DNA from 2 places in the Cellulosimicrobium sp. SL-1 genome. Region 1 is predicted to be linked to the other one. Evidence: predicted binding sites of a transcription regulator. Region 1 holds the regulator's gene; the other holds the start of a gene.
What was found. The regulator HrcA, encoded in region 1, represses chaperone genes, less so after heat shock. The targets are predictions, from matches to a motif close to TTNGCACTCGNNNNNNNCGAGTGCNAA.
Positions count from the first base shown of each region.

Region 2: a site for HrcA is predicted at 2,082-2,108, ahead of groES (co-chaperone GroES). Genes of this name have one in related genera too.

Region 1 covers NZ_JAACJC010000005.1:143,065-150,917, reverse strand. The annotation lists gene GWJ10_RS09165 (MFS transporter) at 1-1,282, shown strand, start outside; gene hrcA (heat-inducible transcriptional repressor HrcA) at 1,362-2,378, shown strand; gene dnaJ (molecular chaperone DnaJ) at 2,485-3,609, shown strand; gene GWJ10_RS09150 (16S rRNA (uracil(1498)-N(3))-methyltransferase) at 3,623-4,435, shown strand; gene GWJ10_RS09145 (HIT domain-containing protein) at 4,432-4,794, shown strand; gene GWJ10_RS09140 (PhoH family protein) at 4,916-6,004, shown strand; gene ybeY (rRNA maturation RNase YbeY) at 6,001-6,453, shown strand; gene GWJ10_RS09130 (CBS domain-containing protein) at 6,450-7,784, shown strand; gene era (GTPase Era) at 7,781-7,853, shown strand, end outside.
Region 2 covers NZ_JAACJC010000001.1:118,255-126,107, reverse strand. The annotation lists gene GWJ10_RS00630 (MerR family transcriptional regulator) at 1-904, opposite strand, end outside; gene GWJ10_RS00625 (WhiB family transcriptional regulator) at 1,162-1,452, shown strand; gene groES (co-chaperone GroES) at 1,642-1,938, opposite strand; gene GWJ10_RS00615 (SAM-dependent methyltransferase) at 2,178-3,455, shown strand; gene GWJ10_RS00610 (glutamate--cysteine ligase) at 3,452-4,609, shown strand; gene tsaD (tRNA (adenosine(37)-N6)-threonylcarbamoyltransferase complex transferase subunit TsaD) at 4,623-5,690, opposite strand; gene GWJ10_RS00600 (malonic semialdehyde reductase) at 5,792-6,439, shown strand; gene GWJ10_RS00595 (sulfurtransferase) at 6,543-7,436, opposite strand; gene rimI (ribosomal protein S18-alanine N-acetyltransferase) at 7,433-7,853, opposite strand, start outside.

The sequences.
Region 1 (7,853 bases):
GTTCGGGCTCGCGCTGGTGCCCGCCGGGCGCCTGGGCGACGCAGGCGCACGACGCCCGCTCTTCATCGCGGGCCTCCTGGGCTTCGCGCTCATGAGCCTCGCGTCCGGGCTCGCGCCGACCGACACGTGGCTCGGCGTCGCGCGCCTGCTCCAGGGCGTGAGCGCGGGCGTCCTCAACCCGCAGGTCGTCGGCCTCATCCAGCAGCAGTTCCGCGGGTACGAGCGCGGGCGCGCGTTCGGCATGTTCGGCGCGACCATCGGCGTCTCGACGGCGCTCGGGCCCCTGCTGGGCGGGCTCATCATCGCCGCGGCGGGCCCGGAGACGGGGTGGCGGTGGGTGTTCCTCGTGAACATCCCCGTCGTCGCCGTGCTCCTGCCCTTCGCGTGGCGCCTCGTGCCCGGGCCACCGCGCACCGGCTCGGGCGCGGCGCGCGGGCCGCGCCGGCTCGACCTCGTCGGGCTGGGTCTGCTCGGCGCCGCGACCCTCGGCGTGATGATGCCGTTCGTCACGACGACGGGCCGCGGCGACGACGCGTCGCGCTGGTGGTGGCTCGTGCCGGCCGCGGCCGCCGTGGTGGCCGCCGTCGGGTGGGAGCGGCGCTACCAGCGGCGCACGGGCGAGGCCGTGCTCGACCCCCAGGTCGTGGGGCTCGGGTCCTTCCGCAACGGCGCGCTGCTCGGCCTCGCGTACTTCGCCGGGTTCACGGGCATCTTCCTCGTCGTCACGCTCTACCTCCAGGACGAGCTGGGGTACACGCCGCTCCAGGCGGGGCTCGTCGGCACGCCGTTCGCGGTCGCGTCGGGCGTGTCCGCGTGGTTCTCGGGCCGCTGGGTCGCGCGCTGGGGCCGCGAGCTCGTCGTGGGCGGCGTCGTGCTCGTGCTCGTCGGGGTGGTCGCGGCGGAGGTCGTCGTGCGCACGCTCGGGGACGACCCGGGCGCCGTCGGCCCGGCGCTCGCGGTCGCGCTGCTCGTCGCGGGCGCGGGCAGCGGCACGGTCATCGCGCCGAACCAGACGCTCACGCTGTCCGAGGTGCCGGTGAGCCGGGCCGGGGTGGCGGGCAGCATGCTGCAGCTCGGTCAGCGCATCGGGTCGGCCGTCGGGATCTCCGTGGTCCTGTCCGTCTACTACGGCGGGCTCGCGAGCGGCGACTCGGCCGCGGACGCGACCGGGCGCGCGCTCCTGGTGACGATCGGCCTCGTCGCGGTCGCGCTCGTCGTCGGCCTCCTCGACCTGCGTTCGCGACGAGCGGAGGACCGCCGGACGGGCCGCGCGGACGCGTAGGATTGGCACTCGGAGGTCGGGAGTGCCGACGCCCGCACGCCCGCCCGGGCGGCGACGGTGCGGCACGCGGGAGGTGGACGTGAGCGAGGAGCGCCGGCTCGAGGTGCTGCGGGCCATCGTCGAGGACTACGTCCTCACGCGCGAGCCCGTGGGGTCGCGCGTGCTCACCGAGCGCCACAGCCTCGGCGTCTCGCCCGCCACGATCCGCAACGACATGGCGGCTCTCGAAGACGCCGGGTACATCGCGCAGCCGCACACGTCCGCGGGCCGGATCCCGACGGACAAGGGCTACCGGCTCTTCGTGGACCGCCTCTCGGGCGTCAAGCCGCTGTCCGCGCCGGAGAAGCGCGCCATCGAGACCTTCCTGTCCGAGGGCGTGGACCTCGACGACGTCATCGCGCGCGCCGGGCGCCTTCTCGCCCAGCTCACCGGCCAGGTCGCCGTCGTGCAGTACCCCTCGCTGAGCCGGTCGGGCCTGCGCCACCTCGAGCTCGTGCCCGTCGGCGAGTCGCGCCTCCTGGTCGTCATCATCACGGACACGGGCCGCGTCGAGCAGCGCACGCTCGAGGTCGCGAGCCTGCCGGACGAGGGGACCCTCGTCGAGGTGCGCGCACGGCTCAACGCCGCGGCCGCGGGCAAGCGCCTCACGGACCTCGCGCCCGGTCTCGCCGCCGTGACCGAGAGCTTCCACCCCGACGACGCCCCGCTCGTCCGCGCGGTGGGCGACCTCGTCGCCCAGACGCTCGCGGAGGAGAGCGAGGAGCGCCTCGTCCTCGCGGGCACGGCCAACCTCGCGCGCGCGGGCATGCGGTTCGAGCACGCGCTGCGCCCCGTCCTCGAGGCGCTCGAGGAGCAGGTCGTCCTGCTCGGGCTGCTCACCGAGATGGCCGCCGAGTCGGGCGTGAGCGTCCGGATCGGTCGCGAGACCCAGCTCGAGGGCCTCGCGGAGACCTCCGTCGTGACGACCGGTTACGGTAACGACGGTGACACGGTCGCGCTCGTCGGCTCGATCGGGCCGACCCGCATGGACTACCCCGGCACCATCGCGGCGGTGCGCGCGGTCGCGCGCTACCTGTCACGGGTGCTCGGCACGTGAGCCCCGCGGTCTCCCCGCCCGCGGCGGGCCCGCTCGACGACCACCCCCGACCCCTCCCGACCGGCCGCGCGCCGGCCTCACGACCCGCACCAGCAGAGAGTGACGTGTGAGCGACTACTACGAGATCCTCGGCGTGGCCCGTGACGCCAGCCAGGACCAGATCAAGAAGGCGTACCGCAAGCTCGCGCGCGAGCTGCACCCGGACGTCGCGGGCGAGGAGGCGGGCGACCGCTTCAAGGACGTCGCGCGCGCCTACGAGGTGCTGTCCAACCCGGAGAAGCGCCAGCAGTACGACCTCGGCGTCGACCCCAGCGCCCCCGGCGGCGGGGGCGGCGGCCCCATGGGCGGCGGGTTCGGCTTCCAGGACATCTTCGAGACGTTCTTCGGCGGCGCCCAGGCGCAGCAGGGGCCGATCCCGCGCGCCCGCCGCGGCCAGGACGCGCTCGTGCGGCTCGACATCGACCTCTCCGAGGCGACGTTCGGCGCGCAGCGCGAGCTCCAGGTCGACACGGCGGTCGTGTGCGGCACGTGCGGCGGCACCTGCTGCCGCCCGGGCACCTCGCCCCGCACGTGCGAGGTGTGCCACGGCCGCGGCACGGTCCAGCGCGTCGCGCGCTCGTTCCTCGGCCAGGTCATGACGAGCGCGCCGTGCGCCGCGTGCCAGGGCTTCGGCACCGTCGTCCCGGAGCCGTGCGCGGAGTGCTCGGGCGAGGGCCGCGTGCGCAGCCGCCGCAGCATCACGGTCAACGTCCCGGCGGGCGTCGACACGGGGACGCGCATCAAGCTCACCGCGCAGGGCGAGGTCGGCCCGGCCGGCGGCCCCGCGGGCGACCTGTACGTCGAGATCCGCGAGCGCAACCACGACACGTTCGTGCGCCGCGGCGACGACCTGCACTGCACCCTCCAGGTGCCCATGACGGCGGCCGCCCTCGGCACCGTGCTCGAGCTGGAGACGCTCGACGGGCTCCAGGAGATCGACCTGCGCCCCGGCACGCAGCCGAACCAGATCGTCACGCTGAAGAACCTCGGCGTCGGGCACCTGCACGGCAGCGGGCGCGGCGACCTCAACGTCCACATCGAGGTCCAGGTGCCGACGGCCCTCGACCCCGAGCAGGAGCAGCTCCTGCGCTCGCTCGCCGCGCTGCGCGGCGAGGAGCGGCCCGAGCCCCGGCTCGCCGCCGCGCACCCGGGCGTGTTCTCGCGCCTGCGCGACAAGCTCTCCGGCCGCTGAGCGGGGCGCGGGCATGAGTGCTCCGGTGTTCCTCGCCGAGACGGGGACCGACGGCGTCGCGCCCGGCGACCGCTACGTGCTCGACGGCGCGGAGGGCCGGCACGCGGGCGTCGTGCAGCGGCGCGGCGCAGGGGAGCGCGTCGACGTCGTCGACGGCGACGGGCTCCGGCTGCGGTGCGTCGTCGAGCACGCCGAGTCGGGCCGCGTGACGCTCCTCGTGCAGGAGGTGGACCGCGAGCCGGCGCCGGACGTCGTCGTGACGCTCGTCCAGGCGCTCGCCAAGGGTGACCGCGACGAGATGGCGATCGAGGCGGCGACGGAGATCGGCGTCGACGTGGTCGTGCCGTGGCAGGCGGAGCGCTCCGTCGTCGTGTGGCGCGGCGAGCGCGCGGCGAAGTCCCGCGCGCGGTGGCTCGCGACCGTCCGCACGGCGACCAAGCAGGCCCGGCGGGCGCGACTGCCCCGCGTCGAGGTCGCGCTCGACTCGCGCGGCCTCGCGGCGCGGGTCGTCGACGTCGTCGCGGCGGGCGGTCGGGCGATCGTCCTGCACGAGGAGGCGACGACGCCGCTCGCCGACGTCGGGCTGCCCGCCGGTCCGGCCACGGACGGCGCGGCGGCGCCCGAGGTGCTCGTCGTCGTCGGCCCGGAGGGCGGGATCTCCGACCGGGAGCTCGCCGACCTCACGGCGGCCGGCGCGGTCGCGGCGCGGCTCGGGCCCCACGTGCTGCGCACGTCGACCGCCGGCCCGGTGGCCGTGGCGCTGCTCGCGGAGCGGCTCGGCCGCTGGGGCGTGGCCGGGACGCGTGGTCTAGCCTCGGGGTCATGACGAGCACCGACCTGCGCACCGACCCGGACTGCCTCTTCTGCCGCATCGTCGCGGGGGAGGTGCCGGCCGACGTCGTGGCGACCAGCGAGCGCTCGATCGCGTTCCGCGACATCGACCCGCAGGCGCCCGTGCACGTGCTCGTGGTGCCGCGCGACCACCACGGCGACATCGCCCAGCTCGCGGCGGCGGACCCGGAGCTGCTGGGCGACGTCGTCGCGCTGGCGGACGAGGTGGCGGGCGACCTGGCCGACGGCCAGTTCCGGCTCATCTTCAACTCGGGGCCGCGCGCCGGCCAGAGCGTGTTCCACGTGCACGGCCACGTCATCGCAGGCGCCGAGCTCGGTTGGTCGCCCGCCTGAGCCCTGCGCGAAAGCGCGTGTGACGCCCGGCCGCGCTCGGTACGATGGAAGCGATCTGCGGGGCGGTGGCCGTCCCGGACCCACTGCCCGACCGAAGGAGCGCAGCGGCGCAAGCCGGCTCATGACCTCTCTGTCCCGAGAACCCGACCCCTCGTCGCACCGGGTCGAGCACCGCATCGTCATCCCGAACCACGTGCCGATGGTGGCGCTCCTCGGTAGCCGCGACTCCGTGCTCCGGGCCGTCGAGGAGGGGTTCCCCGCCGTCGACGTGCACGTGCGGGGCAACGAGATCGCGGTCGCCGGCCCTCCGGGGGAGGTCGCGCTCGCCGCGCGCCTGCTCGACGAGCTCGTCGAGGTCGTCGAGGCAGGCACGCAGCTCACGGCCGACGTCGTCACGCGGTCCATCGCGATGCTCACCGCCGCGACGGCGTCGCGCCCGGCCGAGGTGCTGACGCTCAACATCCTGTCGAGCCGCGGCCGCACGATCCGGCCCAAGACCGTGGGGCAGAAGCGCTACGTCGAGGCGATCGACGCGAACACGATCACGTTCGGGATCGGCCCCGCGGGCACGGGCAAGACGTACCTCGCGATGGCGAAGGCCGTGCAGGCGCTGCAGTCGAAGCAGGTCAACCGCATCATCCTCACGCGCCCGGCCGTCGAGGCGGGGGAGCGGCTCGGGTTCCTGCCCGGCTCGTTGACGGAGAAGATCGACCCGTACCTGCGCCCGCTGTACGACGCGCTGCACGACATGATCGACCCGGACTCGATCCCCAAGCTCATCGAGGCCGGGACGATCGAGGTCGCCCCGCTCGCGTTCATGCGCGGGCGCAGCCTCAACGACTCGTTCATCATCCTCGACGAGGCGCAGAACACGACCACCGAGCAGATGAAGATGTTCCTCACGCGCCTCGGCTTCGGGTCGCGCATGGTCATCACGGGCGACGCGACGCAGGTCGACCTGCCGGGCGGCACCCAGTCCGGCCTGCGCGTCATCGAGGACGTCCTCACCGGCGTGGACGACGTCGAGTTCTGCCGGCTCACGTCGTCCGACGTGGTGCGGCACCGGCTGGTGAGCGACATCATCGACGCGTACGCGCGGTGGGACCTGGCGAGCGGCGGCGGCTCGGGGAGCACCGGGTCGCGCCGCCGCGACGACGACCGCCGCGGACGCCCCGCGGCACGAGAACGACGGACGAGGGACGACGCGTGAGCATCGAGGTCAACAACGAGACCGAGGCCGAGGTCGACGAGGCCGAGTTCGCGGCGCTGGCACGGTACGTGCTCGACGCGATGCGGGTGCACCCGCAGAGCGAGCTGTCGATCCTCTTCGTCGACACGGACGTCATGAGCGAGCTGCACGTGCGCTGGATGGACGAGCCCGGCCCGACGGACGTGCTGTCGTTCCCCATGGACGAGCTGCGGCCCGGGCGCGACGGCGAGGTCGCCGGCCCCGGCCAGCTCGGCGACGTCGTGCTGTGCCCGGAGGTCGCCGCCCAGCAGGCGGTGACGGCGGGCCACTCGACCGCGGAGGAGATGCTGCTGCTCACGACGCACGGCATCCTGCACCTGCTCGGCTACGACCACGCCGAGCCGGAGGAGGAGAAGGAGATGTTCGCGCTGCAGCGCAAGCTGCTCCTGACCTTCCTCGCGGGCCGGTGAGCGGCGAACCCGTCGCGCTCCTGGCGGCCCTGACCGTCCTGACGGTCGTGCTCGCGGCCGCGCTGAGCGCGGGCGAGGCGGCGGTCCTGCGCGTGACGCGGGCGGCCGTCACGGAGGCCGCCCTGGGCGACGACCCGGCCGTGCCCGCCCGCCCGGAGGGGCGTCGGGCGCTGGCGCTGCTCGCGGACCCGGCGGCGACCGTGCGCTCCGTCGGCTTCGTGCGCGTCGTCGCCGAGGTCGCGGCGGTCACGTGCCTCACGCTGCTCGTCGCGGCGTGGCTGGAACCGTGGTGGCAGGTCCTGCTCGTCGCGCTCGCGGTGAGCGTCGTCGTCGGGCTCCTCGTCGTGCGCGTGAGCCCGCGGTCCCTCGGCCGCCGCCACGCGGTGCGCGTCCTGCTGAGCCTGTCGCGCCTGCTCACGGTCGTCGTCGGGGCCACGCGCTGGCTCACGCGGCTCGCCCCGGCGCCCGACGAGGGAGCCCACCAGCGCGAGCTCCAGGACATGGTGGACCGCGTCAACGAGTCCGAGGTCATCGAGGAGGAGGAGCGCGAGCTCATCCGCTCCGTCTTCGAGCTCGGCAGCACCCTCACGCGCGAGGTCATGGTGCCCCGCACCGACATGGTGACGACGGCGCGCGACACGCCCCTGCGCAAGACCCTCTCGCTCTTCCTGCGCTCCGGCTTCTCCCGCATCCCGGTCACGGGCACGTCCGCGGACGACCTCGTGGGCGTCGCCTACTTCAAGGACGTCGTGCGCGTCCTGCAGGGCGGTCCCGGGACCGACGCGCGGCCCGTGGGCGAGGTCGCGCGCCCCGCGATCTTCGTACCCGAGTCCAAGCCCGTGGACGACCTGCTGCGCGAGATGCAGGCGTCGTCCTCGCACATCGCCATGGTCGTCGACGAGTACGGCGGCGTCGCGGGACTGGTGACGATCGAGGACGCGCTCGAGGAGATCGTGGGCGAGCTCACGGACGAGCACGACCGGCCGGAGCCCGAGGTCGAGGACCTGGGCGACGGCGTCCTGCGCGTGCCCGCCCGCCTCGGCGTCGACGAGCTCGGCGAGCTCTTCGGCCTCGGCCTGGACGACGACGACGTGGACACCGTGGGCGGCCTGCTCGCCAAGGCGCTCGGCAAGGTCCCGCTGCCCGGCTCCGTGGCCGAGGTCCACGGGCTGCGCCTCGAGGCCGACCGCGTCCAGGGCCGCCGCAAGCAGCTCGCGACCGTCCTCGTCTCCACGGCGACCTCGCCCGACGCTCCGGTCCCCGCGCCGGACGAGCCCGACCCCGCGGCCGACACCCGTCAGCCCCTCCCCACCGTGAAGGACACCCCGTGAGCACGACCACCCCCGAGCACCGCTCCGGCTTCGCCTGCCTCGTCGGGCGGCCCAACGCGGGCAAGTCGA
Region 2 (7,853 bases), on a different contig from region 1:
TGCGGTGCACGTTCGCGGGCCCGGTGACGATCCGCGCCATCGCGCCGTGCGAGGCGAGCGACGCGGCGAGCGCGTGCGCGGCCAGCGGGAGCGGCTCGTCGGGCGCCGCGAACACGAGGACGATCCGCCGCATGCGGCTCGGGTGGTTCCGGGGCGGCCCCCCGGCGGCCACGATCGCGTCCTCGCTCGCCTGCGTGTACTCGCGCAGCGCGACGAGCGTCGCGTTGGCGAGCACGACCTCGGGCACCTCGCCCGGGCCGGCGAGCACGGTGCGCTCGGCCAGGCGCTCGAGCGCGGGCTCGACGAGGTCGGACCACCACGCGGCCGGGTCGCCGCCCGTCGGGATGCGTAGCAGCCGGTCGCACGCGCGCTGGTCGTAGGCGATCGCCGCGTCGACGACGTCGGAGACGCGCGTGGGCCGCGGTCCCTCACGGACGCCGACCGGACGGGGACCGGCGGCCCGTGCGGGCTCGCCCCCCGGGACGGCGCGCAGGAACGGGCGCGACGGCGGCGGCTCGGGCGCCTCGTCGTCGGCCTCGGGCTCGTCGGCGTCGAGGTCGCCCGCGCCGTCGGCGCCGCGGTCGTCGAAGGAGATCGCCCCACGGTTCGCGGCGAGCTCCTCCTCGTCGGCGGCGAGCGCGGCGCGGGCCGCGTCGGCGGGCGCGACGCCGTCGAGCGTGAGGCGGCGCATCACGACGAGGCGAGCGACGTCGTCGTCGGTGTAGCGCCGGTGGGAGCCGGCCCGGTGCTGCGAGGGGCCGAGGCCGTAGCGACGGTCCCAGGTGCGCAGGGTCGCGGGCGCGACGCCGAGCCGGCGCGCGACGGCGGCGACGGCGAGGCCGGGGGACGAGGTCATGCTCGGTCGGGCTCCCTCGGGGTCGGGGGCGGACCGGACTGAGGTCATGGATCGATTCTGCCGAGCGGGCACCCGTCTCGCCACCTCGTAGAGGTCACAGTCGTGCACCCTTCGCGCCAGACCCGTGCCGTATTTGTTCGCTGCACGCGCAAACGCGCCGGGCGCCGCCGATCGCGTCAGCGCGGCAGGACCAGCCGACGCGGTTGAGCAGACCCGCACCGCTCCACGAGCGGTTCAACCTGCTCGTTCACTTTTTCCTCACAGGGGACTTGAACAACCCTTGCAACGCTTGTAGGTTGTTCGGCATGGCAGAGATCTCGAGGCTCCCCGGGCCCGTCATGGAGCTGTGGGAATGGCAGTACCAGGGTTCGTGCCGCGACGCGGACGACACGTTGTTCTTCCACCCCGAGGGTGAACGCGGCTCGACGCGACGACGGCGAGCGGAGGCCGCGAAGGCGATCTGCCACTCGTGCCCCGTGATGATGCAGTGCCGCGAGCAGTCGCTCCGCGTGCGTGAGCCGTACGGGGTGTGGGGCGGCCTGAGCGAGGACGAGCGCGCCGCCATCCTCGCGGGCGGCGCCCGCCGCACCGGCTGACGCACCCCTCCCCGGGCACCGTCCTCGGTGCCTCCGCGCCACCAGCAGACCTGCACGGCCCCGGTCCGACGTCGTACCGGGCGCACGTGCGCACGACCCGTGGGACCACCGGTGGGGCGACCGGCCACGGAACGCAGCAGGGCCCCGCGACCGACGGTCGCGGGGCCCTGCTGCTGAACCGGGTCGGCGTCAGCCGACCACCACGGCGAGGATGTCGCGCGCGGACAGGACGAGGTAGTCCTCGCCGCCGTACTTGACCTCGGTGCCGCCGTACTTGCTGTAGATGACCTTGTCGCCGACGGTCACGTCGAGCGGGACGCGGTTGCCGTTGTCGTCGACACGGCCCGGACCGACGGCCAGGACCTCGCCCTCCTGGGGCTTCTCCTTGGCGGTGTCCGGGATGACCAGGCCGGATGCGGTCGTGGTCTCGGCCTCGAGGGCCTTCACGACGATCCGGTCCTCGAGCGGCTTGATGGGGACCGACACGTCGGACCTCCCCTTTCGCGGTGAGAACTGCAACGGATGGGTCGAGCGCACCGGCTGGCCGTCGTCGCGGGTGCCGGACAGCCTGGTCGCACGTGGTGCCGCCTCCGCGAGCGGTGGCGGCACGTCTCAAATCTAGGTCCCGGTTAGCACTCGGTCAAGGCGAGTGCCAACGTCCGCCCTGCGGACGATCCGGGCTCCGGCTGCGCGTGGTCCCCGGCCCCCGTGGAAGGATCGACGCCATGGACGCCGCCACGCTCACCAAGCTGCTCAGCCCCGAGGGCTGGGCCCTGCTCGGCGCGCTCCCGCCGTACGACGAGCAGCAGGCGCTCGTGCTCTCGGCAGGGCTGCGCGCGAAGGGCGTCGACCCGGACCTGGCCGCCGCGGCCCTCACCCAGTCCCGGCTGCGCGCCGCGGCGCACGGCAAGCTCGGCGCGTTCGCCGACGGCATGCTCTTCACGCAGGCGGGGCTGGAGCAGGCGAGCCGGCTCGTCGTCGCGGGCCTGCACGCCCGGCGGTACCAGGAGGCGGGGATCCGGCGCGTCGCGGACCTCACGAGCGGGATCGGCGTCGACGCGCTCGCGTTCGCCGCCGCGGAGCTCGAGGTGCTCGCGACCGACGTCGACGAGCTCACCGCGGCGATCGCGACCGTCAACCTGCGCCACTTCCCCGAGGCCGAGGTGCGCCACGGCGACGGGCTCGCGCTCGACCTGGAGGGCGAGCGGATCGAGGGCGTGTACGCCGACCCGGCGCGCCGCACGCGCGCCGGCACGCGCGTGTTCGACCCGAAGGCCTACGCCCCGCCGCTCGACGCGGTGTGGGCGCTGCGCGAGCGCGTGCCCGCGGTCGGGATCAAGGTCGGCCCGGGCATCCCCCACGCCGGACTGCCCGAGGACGCCGAGACCGAGTGGGTGTCCGTCGACGGGGACGTCGTGGAGGCCGGGCTCTGGTTCGGCCCGCTCGCCCCCGAGGGCCCGGGCCGCTCGGCGCTCGTCCTGTCGTCGTGGACCGGGCCCGACGGGACCGCGCGCACCACGACGCGCCGGATCGCCCACCGCCCGGGCGACGCGGACGTGGTGCCCGAGGTGGGCGCCGTCGGGCAGTACCTCTACGAGCCCGACGGCGCCGTGATCCGCGCGGGGCTCGTCGCCCACGCGGCGCGCGGGCTGGGCGGTCGCCTGCTCGACCGGACCATCGCGTACGTGACCACCGACTCCCCCGCGCCGCTCGACGCGACGGGGCTCGCGGACGGGCTCGCGCGCGGCTACCGCGTGCTCGACACCATGCCGTTCGGCCTCAAGCGGCTGCGCTCCTACCTGCGCGAGCGCGGCGTGGGTCGTCTGACGATCAAGAAGCGGGGCACCGCCGTCACGCCGGAGCAGCTCCGCCGGCAGCTCGCCCTCACGGGCGACGCGACCGCCACGATCCTCCTCACGCGCGTCGGCGGCTCCCAGCAGGTGCTCGTCGTCGAGCCGCTCTCCGCTCCCCCGGCCGGCGCCGGGCAGGACGGGCTCCGGTGAGCGCCCTCCCGCGCCGCACGGCGATCCCCTTCGCCCGCTCGGAGCGCTCGACCGTCGGGCTCGAGTGGGAGCTCGCGCTCGTCGACGCCGACTCGGGCGACCTGCGGCAGGTCGCGCAGACCGTGCTCGACGCCGTGCGCCCGGCCGACGGCGGGCCGCACCCGTCGATCAAGCAGGAGCTCCTGCTCAACACCGTCGAGGTCGTGAGCGGCGTGTGCCGCACGGTGGGCGAGGCCGGCCGCGACCTGCAGCGCTCGGTCGAGGAGCTGCGCGCCGTGACGGACCCGCTGCGCGTCGAGCTCATGAGCGCGGGCACGCACCCGTTCGCGCGCTGGGCGCAGCAGAAGGTCACCGACAAGCAGCGCTACACCACGCTCATCGACCGCACCCAGTGGTGGGGGCGGCAGATGCTCATCTACGGCGTGCACGTGCACGTCGGCATCGAGGACCGCGCCAAGGTGCTGCCGATCCAGCGCGCGATGCTCACGACGTTCGCCCACCTCCAGTCGCTCTCGGCGAGCTCGCCGTTCTGGGGCGGCAAGGACACCGGCTACGCGTCGAACCGCGCGCTCATGTTCCAGCAGCTGCCGACCGCGGGCCTGCCGTTCCAGTTCGGGACGTGGGAGGAGCTCGAGGGCTACGTCGCCGACATGCTGCACACCGGCGTCATCGACGCGTTCGACGAGGTCCGGTGGGACCTGCGGCCCGCGCCGCAGTTCGGCACGCTCGAGACGCGCATCTGCGACGGCGTCACGAACATCTCCGAGCTCCTGGCGCTGGCCGCCCTCACGCACTGCCTCGTCGAGCACTTCTCGACGATGCTCGACGAGGGGCGCGAGCTGCCGAGCATCCCACCGTGGTACGCGCAGGAGAACAAGTGGCGCTCGGCGCGCTACGGCATGGACGCGATCATCATCCTCGACCGCGAGGGCAACGAGGAGCTCGTGACCGACGCCGTGGGGCGGCTGCTCGTCGAGCTCGAGCCCGTCGCGGCGCGCCTCGGCTGCCTCGACGAGCTCGACGGCGTGCGCACCATCGTGCGGCGCGGCGCGTCCTACCAGCGGCAGCGCGCGGTGGCGCGGCGCCACGGGGGCGAGCTGGACGCCGTCGTGCGCTCGCTCGTCGCCGAGATGCGGGCCGGCCGGCCCCTGTGACCCGGCCGGGCCGTCACACGTGCGTGACGGTGAGCGGCATCGACGAGTCGACGCCGATGTCCAGGCTCGACGGCGCGACGCCCGCCCGCACGACGGCCGAGCCGAGCGCGGCGATCATCGCCCCGTTGTCGGTGCAGTAGCGGATCGGCGGGATGCGCAGCTCGATGCCCGCCTCCGCGCAGCGCTCCGCGGCCATGTCGCGCAGCTGGGAGTTCGCGCTGAACCCGCCGCCGACGACGAGCGTCGAGACGCCGTGCCGCTCGCACGCGGCGATGGTCTTGGCGGTGAGCACGTCGGCGACGGACTCCGCGAAGGAGGCGGCGACGTCGTGCACGGGGATCTCCTCCCCCGCGTCCTGGCGGGCCTCGACCCAGCGCGCGACGGCCGTCTTGAGGCCCGAGAACGAGAAGTCGTACGCGTGCTTCTCCTGGTCCTTGCGCGCGGTGAGGCCCCGCGGGAACCGGATCGCCGTGGGGTCGCCCTCGCGCGCGAGGCGGTCGATGTGCGGGCCGCCGGGGTACGGCAGGCCGAGCAGGCGCCCGACCTTGTCGAACGCCTCGCCCGCGGCGTCGTCGAGCGTCGAGCCGAGCTCGGTGACGGCCGTCGCGACGTCGTCCACGAGCAGGAGCGAGCTGTGCCCGCCGGACACGACGAGCGCCATGACGCGCTCGGGGAACGCGCCGTGCACGAGCTCGTCGACGGCCGCGTGGCCGATGACGTGGTTCACGCCGTAGAGCGGCTTGCCGAGCGCGAGCGCGAGGGCCTTCGCGGCCGAGGCGCCGATGGTCAGCGGGCCGACGAGGCCCGGCCCGGCGGTGACGGCGATCGCGTCGACCTCGGAGAGGTCGACGTCGGCCGTGCCGAGCGTGCGCTCGAGCGTGGGGATCATCGCCTCGAGGTGGGCGCGCGACGCGACCTCGGGGATGATCCCGCCGTAGCGCGCGTGCTCGTCCATGGAGCTCGCGACCGTGTCGACGAGCAGCTCGCGACCGCGGACGAGCGCCACGCCCGTCTCGTCGCAGGACGTCTCGATGCCGAGCACCAGGGGCTCGCCGGAGCTCGCGGGAGCAGTGGGGACCATGGCGTCCAGGGTAGTCGCGCGCGGGGGCCGGACCGTCCGTGTCGCGCACGTCACACCGTCTGCTCGGAAGATGATCAAGGGTTCAACTGTTTGTGCCAGTCATGAGCACCGACACCCTCATCGAGTCCTCTGCCGCGCCGAGCGAGCAGGCCGACCAGCTCGCGATCGACGCGCAGGCCGCGGACCGCCTGTTCCGCGCGGCGCACACCACGCACGCGTTCTCGGACGAGCCCGTCACGGACGCGCAGATCCAGGCCGCCTGGGACCTCGTCCGCTGGGCGCCCACCGCGATGAACACCCTCCCGCTGCGGCTGCTCGTCGTGCGCACGCCCGAGGCGAAGCAGCGCCTCGGCGCGCACATGGCGGACTTCAACCGCGACAAGACGCTCGCCGCGCCGGTGACGATCGTCGCCGCCGCCGACCCGTCGTTCCACCAGCACCTCGGCACGCTCGCGCCGTTCCGCGAGGGCATCGCCGAGCAGCTCGACCCGCAGGCCGACTTGCGCGAGGGCATGGCCCGCACCAACGCCCTCATCCAGATCGGCTACCTCATCGTCGGGCTGCGCGCCGCCGGCCTGTCCGTCGGCCCCATGACGGGCTTCGACGCCGCCGGGATCGACGCCGAGTTCTTCGGCGAGTCGGGCTGGCGCACGCTCGTCGCGATCAACGTGGGCTACCCGGCCGACGAGGGCGCGCACTTCCCGCGCCAGGCGCGCCTCGACTTCCACCAGGTCGCCGAGGTCCTCTGAGCCCGTCCCGCACCGTCCGAGCCGAGGCGGCACCCCACCGGGGTGCCGCCTCGTCGCGTCCGGGGGCTGCGCGCGCTCCGCGGTGCGGGAGGCGCGGCGTGCGTCAGGTCGCGACGGGGCGGTCGGGGTCGTTCGACCACTGCGACCACGACCCCGCGTAGAGCGCCGCGTCGACGCCGAGCGTCGCGAGCGCGGCGACCTCGTGCGCGGCGGTGACGCCCGAGCCGCAGTACACCCCGACGGGGCGCGACGCCTGCCCCTCCCCGGCGGCGCCCTCGGTCGTGCTCCCGGGCTGCGCGGCCACCCCGAGCGCGACGAAGCGCGCGCGGAGCGCGTCCGGGTCGAGGAACGTCCCGCCGGCGGCGAGGTTGCCCGTCGTCGGGGCGCTCACCGCGCCCGGGACGTGACCGGCCCGCGGGTCGACGGGCTCGACCTCCCCGCGGTACCGCTCGCCCGCGCGCGCGTCGAGCAGCACGCCCGACGCCGCGAGCCGGGCCGCGCCGTCGGCGTCGAGCACCGGCATCCCGCCCGGGGAGACGACGACGTCGCCCGGCTCGGGCCGCACGTCCCCCTCCTCGGTCGGGTACCCCGCCGCGCGCCACGCGGGCAGGCCGCCGTCGAGGAGGCGGACGTCGTCGTGGCCCGCCCACCGCAGCAGCCACCAGGCGCGCGCGGCCGACGTGCCGCCCACGGCGTCGTACACGACGACGCCCCGGTCGGCGCGGACGCCCCAGCGCCGGGCAGCCGCCTGGAGGTCGCCCGGCTCCGGCAGCGGGTGGCGGCCGGCGGCGGGCGACGGCGGCGCCGCGAGCTCGGTCTCCAGGTCCACGTACACCGCGCCCGGCACGTGCGCGGCGCGGTGCTGCTCGCGCCCGTCGGTGACGCCCAGCGCCCACCGCACGTCGAGCACGACGGGCGGGCGGTCGCCCGCGAGCGCCGCGGCGAGGCCGGGCGCGTCGACGAGCACGCGGTCGCGCCGCGCGAGGTCGCCCGTCACGCGACCACGTCGGCGGACGCCGTCCCGTAGTCCGGCTCGTCGCGCGGCGGCGGAGGACCCAGCTCGAGCCGCATCGTGTACGCGTCCACGTCCTCGGGCTGGTAGTACCGCTTGCGGATGCCGAGCTGCTCGAACCCGTGCTTCGCGTAGAGGGCGAGCGCCGGGTCGTTGTCGACGCGCACCTCGAGCAGCACGGCGCTCGCCCCGAGCTCGCGCGACCGCTCGACCAGCGCCTCCAGGAGCACCGAGCCCACGCCCTGGTGCTGGAACGCCGGGTCGACGCCGATGGTCATGACCTGGGTGACGTCGCCGTCGAACCACAGGCCCGCGTACCCGACGAGCGGCTGGGGCCCCGCGGCGTAGAGCCGCACGGGCTCGGCGGCGACGTACCACCGCCCGAACCCCGCGAGCTCGTCG